3 regions of the Variovorax sp. V93 genome follow, and region 3 is predicted to be linked to each of the others. Evidence: riboswitches for the same ligand, from Rfam matches in the RefSeq annotation. Region 3 holds a riboswitch; each other region holds the start of a gene.

Region 1 (3,239 bases), 2.6 Mb from region 3:
CCACCGCGCGCGCCGTCGCGGCCGGGGAGGCCGAAGCGGCGCCGCATCCGGCGCGCCGCATCGCGGGCGCCGTGTACGTGAGCTGCTCGGGGCGCGGCGGGCCGCATTTCGGCGCACCGGGCGCCGAGCTGCAGATCGTGCGGCACGCGCTGGGCGACGTGCCGCTGGTCGGCTTCTTCGCCGCGGGCGAAATCGCCCGCCACCATCTTTACGGCTACACCGGCGTGCTGACGGTGTTCACCAGCAAGGACTGAACCCAGCCCTGCCTGTGTTCAGGCCGGTTGCAGCACGCGCGCTGCCGGCGCAGGCAGGCCGGTGAACGCAAAGTCCACCTCGGGCGCGAGCCCGCTCACGATGCGCGCGATCGACTTGCCCGAACCGCAGGCGTGCGTCCAGCCGAGCGTGCCATGGCCGGTGTTCAGGTACAGGTTCGGCAGTTTCGTCTTGCCGATCAGCGGCACGTTGCTCGGCGTTGCGGGGCGCAGGCCGGTCCAGAACTGGGCCTGCGTGGTGTCGCCGGCGCCCGGAAAGAGCTCCTCGACGCGCCGCACGATCGCCTCGCAGCGCACGCGGTTCAGGTCGCGGTCGTAGCCGTTGAGCTCGGCCGTTCCGGCAATGCGCAGCCGGTCGCCCGAGGCCGAGGTGTAGCGCGAGAACACGAGCTTGAACTCGTCATCGGTCAGCGAAACCTGGTGGGCCCTGGAGGCGTCCTTCACCGGCAGCGTCACCGAATAGCCCTTGGCCGGATAGATCGGCAGCCGGATGCCCAGCGGCGCGGCAACGATCGGGCTCAGCGAACCCATCGCGAGCACGAAGGCGTCGCCGCGGATGCGCTGGAAGCGGCCTTCGCAGTCGGTGGCTTCGACATGGTCGATGCTGCCGCCGGCCTCGCGCAGCGCCGTGACCGTGTGGCTCATGAGGAACTTCACGCCCGCTGCGGCCGCGCGCTTCGCCAGCTCGCGCGCAAAAAGGTTCGCGTCGCCGGACTCGTCCTCCGCCGTGTAAGTGGCGCCGGCCAGCTTCGGGCGGATGTGGGCGAGGGCGGGCTCGATCTTCACGGCCTCGTCGGCCGAGATCACCCGCCGCTCGCAGCCGAGCGCGCGCATCTGTTCGGCCGGCTCCAGGGCGCCGTCGAACTCCTTCTGCGTCGTATAGAAGTGCAGGATGCCCTGCGTGCGCTGGTCGTAGTCCAGGCCGGTGTCGCGGCGCAGCTGCTGCAGCACGTCGCGGCTGTAGGTGCCCAGTCGCACGATCTGCTCGATGTTGTGCCGGGTGCGCGCCGGCGTGCATTCGCGCAGGAACTGCAGGCCCCAGAGCCACTGGCGCATGTCGGCGCGGATGCGAAAGAGCAGCGGCGCATCTTCCTTGCCCAGCCATTGCAGCACCTTGAGCGGAGCGCTCGGGTTGGCCCAGGGCTCGGCATGGCTGACCGAGATCTGCCCGCCGTTGGCAAAGCTGGTTTCGGCGGCCGGCGTGGCCTGCCGGTCGATCACGGTCACCTCGTGGCCGAGTTGCTGGAGGAAGTAAGCCGAAGTCACGCCGAGCAGGCCGGCGCCAAGAACGATCACGCGCATTTCAAGTACCTTTTGAAGATGGGCACTTGAACGGCGGACTTGGTGTGCTACTGATTCAATAGCGAGCAACCGGACGAACGCCGTCCAAGTCGCCGCTCCCCCTGTCCTTGGTACCTGAGAGATTCACCTGTTGCACCTTGCAACGGGTTTGCTCCTTCGGTGCATCGCGCGGGGCGATGGCTCTCCAGACGGCCTGTCAATTGATGCAGTACATGCCACGCAACTCTTTGAAAGAACTTCAAGGTTACGTTCGGCCGACCTGAGCGTTTATGGGAGTTTGCGCCTTCGGTGGAGTAGCAATAAGTACTACTCGCTCTCCTGCAATGAAACGATTGTAGGCGGAGGCCGCAAAGCCGCCAACCATGAATTTTGACAATTCGGAGCAATGGGATAATTGTCATCGATTCGAAACTTCGGGGAGACTCATGATCCTGGTAACCGGCGGCGCGGGCTTCATCGGCGCCAACTTCGTACTCGACTGGCTGGCGCAGGGCGACGAGCCTGTCGTGAATCTCGACAAACTGACCTACGCCGGCAATCTCGAGACGCTCGCGTCCCTCAAGGGCGACCCGCGGCACATCTTCGCGCAGGGCGACATCGGCGACAGCGCCCTGGTCGATCGCCTGCTGGCCGAGCACAAACCGCGGGCCATTGTGAACTTTGCCGCGGAATCACACGTCGACCGCTCCATCCACGGCCCCGAAGACTTCGTGCAGACCAACGTGCTCGGCACCTTCCGCCTGCTCGAGTCCGTGCGCGGCCACTGGAGCGCGCTGCCGGCCGAGCAGAAGGCCGCCTTCCGCTTCCTGCACGTGTCCACCGACGAGGTCTACGGCTCCCTCTCCAAGACCGACCCCGCCTTCACCGAAGACAACAAGTACGAGCCCAACAGCCCCTACTCGGCCAGCAAGGCCGCCAGCGACCACCTCGTGCGCGCCTGGCACCACACCTACGGCCTGCCGGTCGTCACCACCAACTGCTCCAACAACTACGGGCCCTTCCACTTCCCCGAGAAGCTCATCCCGCTGATGATCGTCAACGCCCTGGCCGGCAAGCCCCTGCCCGTGTACGGCGACGGCATGCAGGTGCGCGACTGGCTCTACGTGAAGGACCACTGCAGCGCCATCCGGCGCGTGCTCGAAGCCGGCAAGCTCGGCGAGACCTACAACGTCGGCGGCTGGAACGAGAAGCCCAACATCGAGATCGTCAACACCGTCTGCGCCCTGCTCGACGAACTGCGCCCGCGCGCCGACGGCAAGCCCTACAAGGCGCAGATCAGCTACGTCACCGATCGCCCGGGCCACGACCGGCGCTACGCCATCGACGCGCGCAAGCTCGAACGCGAGCTCGGCTGGAAGCCCGCCGAAACCTTCGACAGCGGCATCCGCAAGACCGTCGAGTGGTACCTTGCCAACGGCGAATGGGTGCGCAACGTGCAAAGCGGTGCCTACCGCGAATGGGTCGAGAAGCAATACGACGCCGCACCCGCGGCCCAGGCCGCGGCATGAAGCTGCTGTTGCTGGGCAAGGGCGGCCAGGTCGGCTGGGAGCTGCAGCGCAGCCTCGCACCGCTGGGCGAGCTGGTCGCGCTCGATTTCGACAGCACCGATCTGAATGCCGATTTCAGCCGCCCCGAGCAACTGGCCGACACCGTGCTGAAAGTGCG
Region 2 (3,239 bases), 1.9 Mb from region 3:
CAAGCCGGGCTGCGGGCCCCAGTTGTATTCGCCGGTCACGAAGACGAAGGCGTCCGCGCCGCGTATCTTCTGCGCCAGCGCTTCCATGGCCGCGGGCGCGGTGCCCTGGGGGTATTCCTTGTACATGCGGTCGAGCATGGGCAGGTCGACGGCCTTGGCGTCGATCAGCTCGGCTTCGGCGCCTCGCGCGTTGAGTCCCGCCACCAGGTAGTCCGCCAGGCGAATGCCCATGCGGTCCGACCGGTACGAGCCATAGAACACCAGAATCCTGTCTGCCATCTTCGCTCCGTTCGAGGCCGGGATGGCCGTGGGGCGAAGGCTACAACATCGGCTCGCCCGCGCCGCAATTGGTTGCAGCAACTTGCGGGCTGGCTACCATGCCGGTCCATGAACCTGCTGCCCATTCTGCGCACCACCGCCTCGATGCTCGTCCTGCTGCTCGCGGGGCGCGTGGGCGCCGCGCCGTCGGCGCAGTTGTTCGATGCGGTGAAGAAGCCGGAATCGCTGGATGCGGATTGGCGCGCGCGCTTGTGCGCGCTGTTGCCGCAGCCCTGCGATCCGCAGGCGCTGGGCCTGTACCGGCCGCGCGGCGCGGCGGCAGGGGACTACGCGGTGTTCTCGGGCGAGCCGCTGGCCATGGCGCGCATCAGGCGCATTGCAGGCACGTGGCAGCTCAGCCGCCTGCACGACTTCAGCAGCTATGCGGCCGCGTTGATGAGGAAAGCAGCGGACCCCGGCATGGCGGACGCGCGCATTTCCCTCGCGCCGGCGCTCTACCCGCTGGCAGAAGGGCGGTGGGCCGCGGCCGTGCTCCAGACGGTGTCGGAGATGTATTCGGGCGGCGGCGCTTCGTTCAGCAAGGCCGACTTCGTGCCGCTCGAGGACGCAACCAGGGCCGTATACGAAGGCATTCCTTTTTCATGCTCGAAGATGATCCGCGCCTGCTTCAGCGAAAAGGAATACAAGCGGTCGAAGCATTGCCACGACGAGAGCAGCGGCAGCCTCCGCATCACCTACGGCGAACCCGCCAGGCCAGGCGAGGCCTACAGCTGGCAGTACACGTGGCTGCAGAGCGAATGGCCGCAGAACACGCCCGCCAGCGACACCACCACCACGCGCCTTCACTTCACCGCCAGGACCACCGAAAGGGTGAGCTTCTGCGGCGGGCCGCAGTAGCACACGCGTTCGAGTGGGTGCCCGAGTGGCACGCATTCTGCTTGGAAGAAAACGTCCAGGAGAAATGCCGGCTCGATGCTTCGAGTTAGTGCATTACCGAAGGCGACAGCCCATAACGCTCAGGTCCCAAGACTGGACAACTTGACCAACGCTGGAGAGCGCTGCCCGGGGTTCTGAATACAAAGGACTCCGAGGGCGGCCGCCGAAGGGGCAAGCCTTGCGCGATGAGCGTGCATGGTGAATCTCTCAGGCCAAAGGACAGCAGGGGCATCTCGCGCAGTGCGCGGGGTGGCCTTTGCGCGCTTCCGGAGGCTTCTTCTTCATGACTTCTGTTCGAGCGCACCGCGCCTGAATCGAAACCCGTTCCTCACGATTTTTCAACCGGAGAACCGAAGATGCTGTCGAAACGAAACCTGAAAGCCGTTGTCGCGGGCGCCATGCTTGCCGCTGCCGCCGCAACAAGCGCGTTCGCACAGGATGCGGGCAAGGTGCTGCGCCTGGTGCCGCAGTCGGACCTGAAGATTCTCGACCCGATCTGGACCACCGCGTTCGTCACGCGCAACCACGGCTATGCCGTGTACGACACGCTCTTCGGCGTGGACGAACAGGGCAAGGTCAAGCCGCAGATGGTCGACAAGTACACCACCGGCGCCGACGGCAAGACATGGACCTTCACGCTGCGCAAGAGCCTGGAGTTTCATGACGGCAAGCCGGTCACCTCGGAAGACGTGCTGGCGTCGCTCAAGCGATGGGGCCAGCGCGACGGGCTGGGCCAGAAGATGTACGCCGCGCTCGACAAGGCCGAGGCCGTCGACGCCAACACCTTCAGGCTGGTGTTCAAGGACAGCTTCGGCATGGTGCTCGACGCGCTGAGCAAGCCCTCGTCGAATCCGCCCTTCATCATGCCGGCGCGCGTGGCCGCCACGCCGGCCGACAAGCAGATCGACGACGCCACGGGCTCGGGTCCCTACATCTTCAAGAAGGAAGAGTACCGCCCTGGCGAGAAGGTGGTCTACCTGAAGAACACCAGGTACGTGCCGCGCACCGAGGCAGCTTCGGGCACGGCGGGTGGCAAGAACGTGTACGTCGACCGCATGGAATGGATCATCCTGAAAGACGCCCAGACGCAGGCCAATGCGCTCGCCAACGGCGAGGTCGACATGATCGAATGGCTGCCGCCGGAGCAGTACACGGCACTCAAGAACAACTCCGCCATCACCGTCGACAACCCGATCCCGAAGGGCTCGTTCGCGCTGCACCTGAACCACGTCATCCCGCCCTTCGACAATCCGAAGATCGCGCAGGCCGCCATCATGGCCATCAATCAGGAGGCGCTGATGCGCGCCCAGATGGTGCACAAGGAGCTCTACAACAGCTGCGCCTCGGTCTACCCGTGCGGCACGATGTTCTCGAACGACAAGACCGGCTACTTCACCGGCAAGCCGCAGTTCGAGAAAGCCAAGGCGCTGCTCAAGGAAGCGGGCTACGACGGCAAGCCGGTCGTGCTGATGTATCCAGCCGACTTCGCGCTGCTCAACAAGTTTCCGCCGGTGATGGCGCAGCTGCTGAAGCAGGCCGGCTTCAACGTCGATATGCAGTCGATGGATTGGCCCACGCTGGTCACGCGCCGCGCCAAGAAGGACCCGGTCGACAAGGGCGGCTGGAACCTCTTCATCACCGGCTGGGGCATTGCCGACAACATGAACCCGATGTTCTACGCGCCTCTCACGGGCAACGGCGAGAAGGGCTGGTTCGGCTGGGCCACCGACGACAAGCTCGAACAGCTGAAGTTCGACTTCCTCGCGAGCGCGGACGAGGCCAGGCGCAAGGAATTGGCCACGGCCATCCAGCAGCGCGTGTACGACACCGGCATCTACGCGCCGATCGGCGAATACAAGCCGCTCACGGCCTACCGCAAGGGTGTGGTGAGCGGCGTGGTGCGCTCGCCGGTCAATGTGTTCTGGAACATCAGGAAGAGCTGAGCGCGCCGCGTCGCCATACCCATGCAGATCTTTCTTGTGCGCCGCATCCTGTCGACCGTGCCGGTGCTCGTCATCGTCGCG
Region 3 (3,239 bases):
ACGGCGACGGCCGCATGCCTTTCGGCAAGGCGCTGTGGCAGGCCGGCTGGGCGCTGCTGATGCCCGTCATCATCCTGGGCGGCATCTACGGCGGCATCTTCACGCCCACCGAAGCCTCGGCCGTGGCGGTGTTCTATGCGCTGGTGGTGGGCGTCGTGATCTACCGCGAGATCAAGCCCGCGGACCTGTACGTGATCCTGCGCAAGTCGGTGCTGTCGTCGGCGGTGATCATGTTCATCATCGCCAACGCGGGCCTGTTCGCGTTCCTGATCACGCGCGCGGGCGTGCCCGATGCCATCGGCCACTGGCTGCAGGAAGTGCTGAAGTCGCCCGCGATGTTCCTCCTGGGCGTGAACGCGGCGCTGTTCGTCATCGGCATGTTCATCGAGACCAGCGCGGCCATCATCGTGCTCGCGCCGATTCTCGCGCCGGTGGCGGTGCACTTCGGCATCGACCCGGTGCACTTCGGGCTCGTCATGGTGGTGAACCTTGCGCTCGGCATGATCACCCCGCCTTTCGGCGTGAACCTGTTCGCCGCCTGCACGGTGGCGCGCATCTCGCTCGACCGGATCGTGAAGTACCTGGTGCCCTTCGTGCTCGTGATCCTGGCCTGCCTGATGGTGATCACTTACGTGCCATGGATATCGCTGGCGCTGCGCGACCTGGTGTACGCCAAGTAGCGGAACGGCGCGAAAAACAAGGAAGAAACGGCAGCCTGTTCGCAGGCTGCTTTTTTTGTGCGGCGGCGCCGCTGTAAGGCAAACGTTTCACGAAGATGTCACCGCTTGCAACGATGCTGCAGCCCTCGATTCCCGAAAGCTGTGGCGCCATGTTTCCCACCAAGACCGACAAGGCACGCGACGAACTCCAGGGCCGCCAGCGCACGCTGAGCCAGCGCGAACGCGCCTTGCTGCTGATGGCCGACGGCCGGCGTTCGCTGACCGATTTCAGCCCGCTGTTCGCAAGCCGGACCGAAGCCGAGCAGGCGATCCAGGCGCTGATGCGCCAGGGCTACCTGCAGGACGCGCAGGCGGTGGCTGCCGCGGCAGCGCAGGCCGTGGCCCCGCCGCCCGCCCCGGTGCCCGCAGCCGACCCGATACGGCTCGCCACCTCGGCCGACAACTTCGACGGCAAGCGATCCCTGGCCACGACGCGCATGTTCCTGTTCGACATCTGCGAGCGCATGTTCGTGCGCCGCGACCCCAGGTTCGCGCTGCAGATGCGCGACGCCCTGCGCGAGGCGCGCGACCGCGGCGCGATGCTGAGCATTGCCGCGCTGATGCTCACCGAGGTCGAGAAAGCCGCGGGCGCCGAGCGGGCCGAATCGCTGCGCGAGCGCATCGACCGGCTGTTGCCGCCGGCCGAGACCGTGCACTGAGCCGCAGACCGGACGGCCGCGATCCACTACACTCCCATGGTCAGGAGAGAGCCCCGCCAGCCGGGGCCGCCGAAGGCGCAGGGGTTTCCCGAACGCTCAGGCAAAAGGACTGACACAGCGCTGGCGCATGCCGGCGTTTCCTTGCTGGAGAGAGGCTGTTGCTTGCATCAATGCGATGCACCAGCCCACCGAAGGAGCAAACCCCGATCGTGGGGCGAATCTCTCAGGTAAAGCGGACAGCAGGGGTGGCCCATGGCTCGCGCCATGGAATTCGTCTGCCCCTTTGGAGTGCCCCGTGGCCGCATCCTCCGACGCCTCTTCCGCCGAACAACTCCTGAAGACCCCGCTGTACGGCCTGCACGTGGAGCTCGGCGCCCGCATGGTGCCGTTTGCCGGCTATTCGATGCCGGTGCAGTACCCCGCCGGCCTCATGGCCGAGCACAGGCACACGCGCGATGCGGCCGGCCTGTTCGACATCTCGCACATGGGCCAGCTGCGCCTGGTCGGTCCGGACGCGGCGGCCGCCTTCGAAACCCTGATGCCGGTCGACGTGATCGACCTCGCCGCCGGCAAGCAGCGCTATGGCCTGCTGCTGAACGACGAGGGCGGCATCCTCGACGACCTGATGTTCTTCAACGAAGGCCACGGCTCGATCTTCGTGATCGTCAACGGCGCCTGCAAGGTGGCGGACATCGCCCACATCCAGCAGCAGATCGGCGCACGCTGCGAGGTGCAGCCCATGCCCGACCACGCGCTGCTCGCGCTGCAGGGGCCGCAGGCAGCCACGGTGCTGGCGCGGCTGTCGCCCGGCATCGAGCGCTTCGTGTTCATGACGGGCGGCGCGGTGCAGATCGGCGGCATTCCGGCCTTCGCCACGCGCAGCGGCTACACCGGCGAGGACGGCTTCGAGATCTCGGTGGCCGGCCAGAATGCAGAGGCGCTGGCCCGCCTGCTGCTGGCGCAGCCCGAGGTCAAGCCCATCGGCCTGGGCGCACGCAATTCGCTGCGGCTGGAAGCGGGGCTGTGCCTCTACGGCAACGACATCGACACCGCCACCACGCCGGTCGAGGCCTCGCTGAACTGGGCGATCCAGAAGGTGCGCCGCACGGGCGGCGCGCGCGAAGGCGGCTTCCCCGGCGCGGCCAAAGTCCTGGCCCAGCTCGCCGCCGCCACGGCCGGCGCCGCGGGCCACACCGACCATGACACGCTGAAGCGCAAGCGCGTCGGCCTCGTGGCGCTGGAACGCATTCCGGTGCGCGACGGCACCGTGCTGCAATCCTTCGAAGGCCACGACATCGGCTTTGTCACGAGCGGCCTGCTCGGCCCGACGGCCGACCGCCCGATTGCCATGGGCTACGTGGCCACCGCGTTTTCCGAGCCCGGCACGCGCGTTCAGGCCATCGTGCGCGGCAAGCCGGTGCCGATGGAAGTCTCGACCCTGCCTTTCGTGCCCACGCGCTACTACCGCGGCTAGGCGCTGCGCCCCAACCATCATTTTTTCCACGAGGAGTTTTCCACCATGAGCATCAAGTACACCAAGGACCATGAATGGGTCTCGGCCGAAGGCAGCGCAGCCACCGTCGGCATCACCGTGCATGCGCAGGACGCGCTCGGCGACGTGGTCTTTGTCGACCTGCCTGAAGTCGGCAAGACCTTTGCACAGGGCGAGGTTGCCGGTGTCGTCGAATCGGTCAAGGCCGCGGCCGATGTGTTCATGCCCGTGTCGGGCGAGATCACCGAAGTGAACGAAGCCCTGCGCGCCGATCCCTCGCTCGCCAACACCGACCCGCTGGCCGCGGGCTGGTTCTTCAAGGTCAAGCTCAGCGAGCCGGCGCAGCTCGACGCGCTGCTCGACGCTGCC

The links. A riboswitch is a leader RNA that binds a small molecule or an ion and turns the genes downstream of it on or off. The one in region 3 is predicted to bind glycine.
Region 1: another riboswitch for glycine. It lies ahead of ACAM54_RS03520 (D-amino acid dehydrogenase); the one in region 3 lies ahead of gcvT (glycine cleavage system aminomethyltransferase GcvT).
Region 2: another riboswitch for glycine. It lies ahead of ACAM54_RS07025 (ABC transporter substrate-binding protein); the one in region 3 lies ahead of gcvT (glycine cleavage system aminomethyltransferase GcvT).

The regions. Positions count from the first base shown of each region.
Region 1 covers NZ_AP028669.1:786,931-790,169, forward strand. Annotated here, with positions in the region: gene ACAM54_RS03515 (FIST C-terminal domain-containing protein) at 1-254, shown strand, start outside; gene ACAM54_RS03520 (D-amino acid dehydrogenase) at 273-1,574, opposite strand; glycine riboswitch at 1,666-1,772, opposite strand; glycine riboswitch at 1,812-1,905, opposite strand; gene rfbB (dTDP-glucose 4,6-dehydratase) at 2,000-3,082, shown strand; gene rfbD (dTDP-4-dehydrorhamnose reductase) at 3,079-3,239, shown strand, end outside.
Region 2 covers NZ_AP028669.1:1,494,160-1,497,398, forward strand. Annotated here, with positions in the region: gene ACAM54_RS07015 (NADPH-dependent FMN reductase) at 1-279, opposite strand, end outside; gene ACAM54_RS07020 (hypothetical protein) at 388-1,176, shown strand; glycine riboswitch at 1,318-1,448, shown strand; gene ACAM54_RS07025 (ABC transporter substrate-binding protein) at 1,572-3,158, shown strand; gene ACAM54_RS07030 (ABC transporter permease) at 3,180-3,239, shown strand, end outside.
Region 3 covers NZ_AP028669.1:3,397,748-3,400,986, forward strand. Annotated here, with positions in the region: gene ACAM54_RS16130 (TRAP transporter large permease) at 1-680, shown strand, start outside; gene ACAM54_RS16135 (hypothetical protein) at 830-1,378, shown strand; glycine riboswitch at 1,410-1,500, shown strand; glycine riboswitch at 1,513-1,628, shown strand; gene gcvT (glycine cleavage system aminomethyltransferase GcvT) at 1,674-2,852, shown strand; gene gcvH (glycine cleavage system protein GcvH) at 2,898-3,239, shown strand, end outside.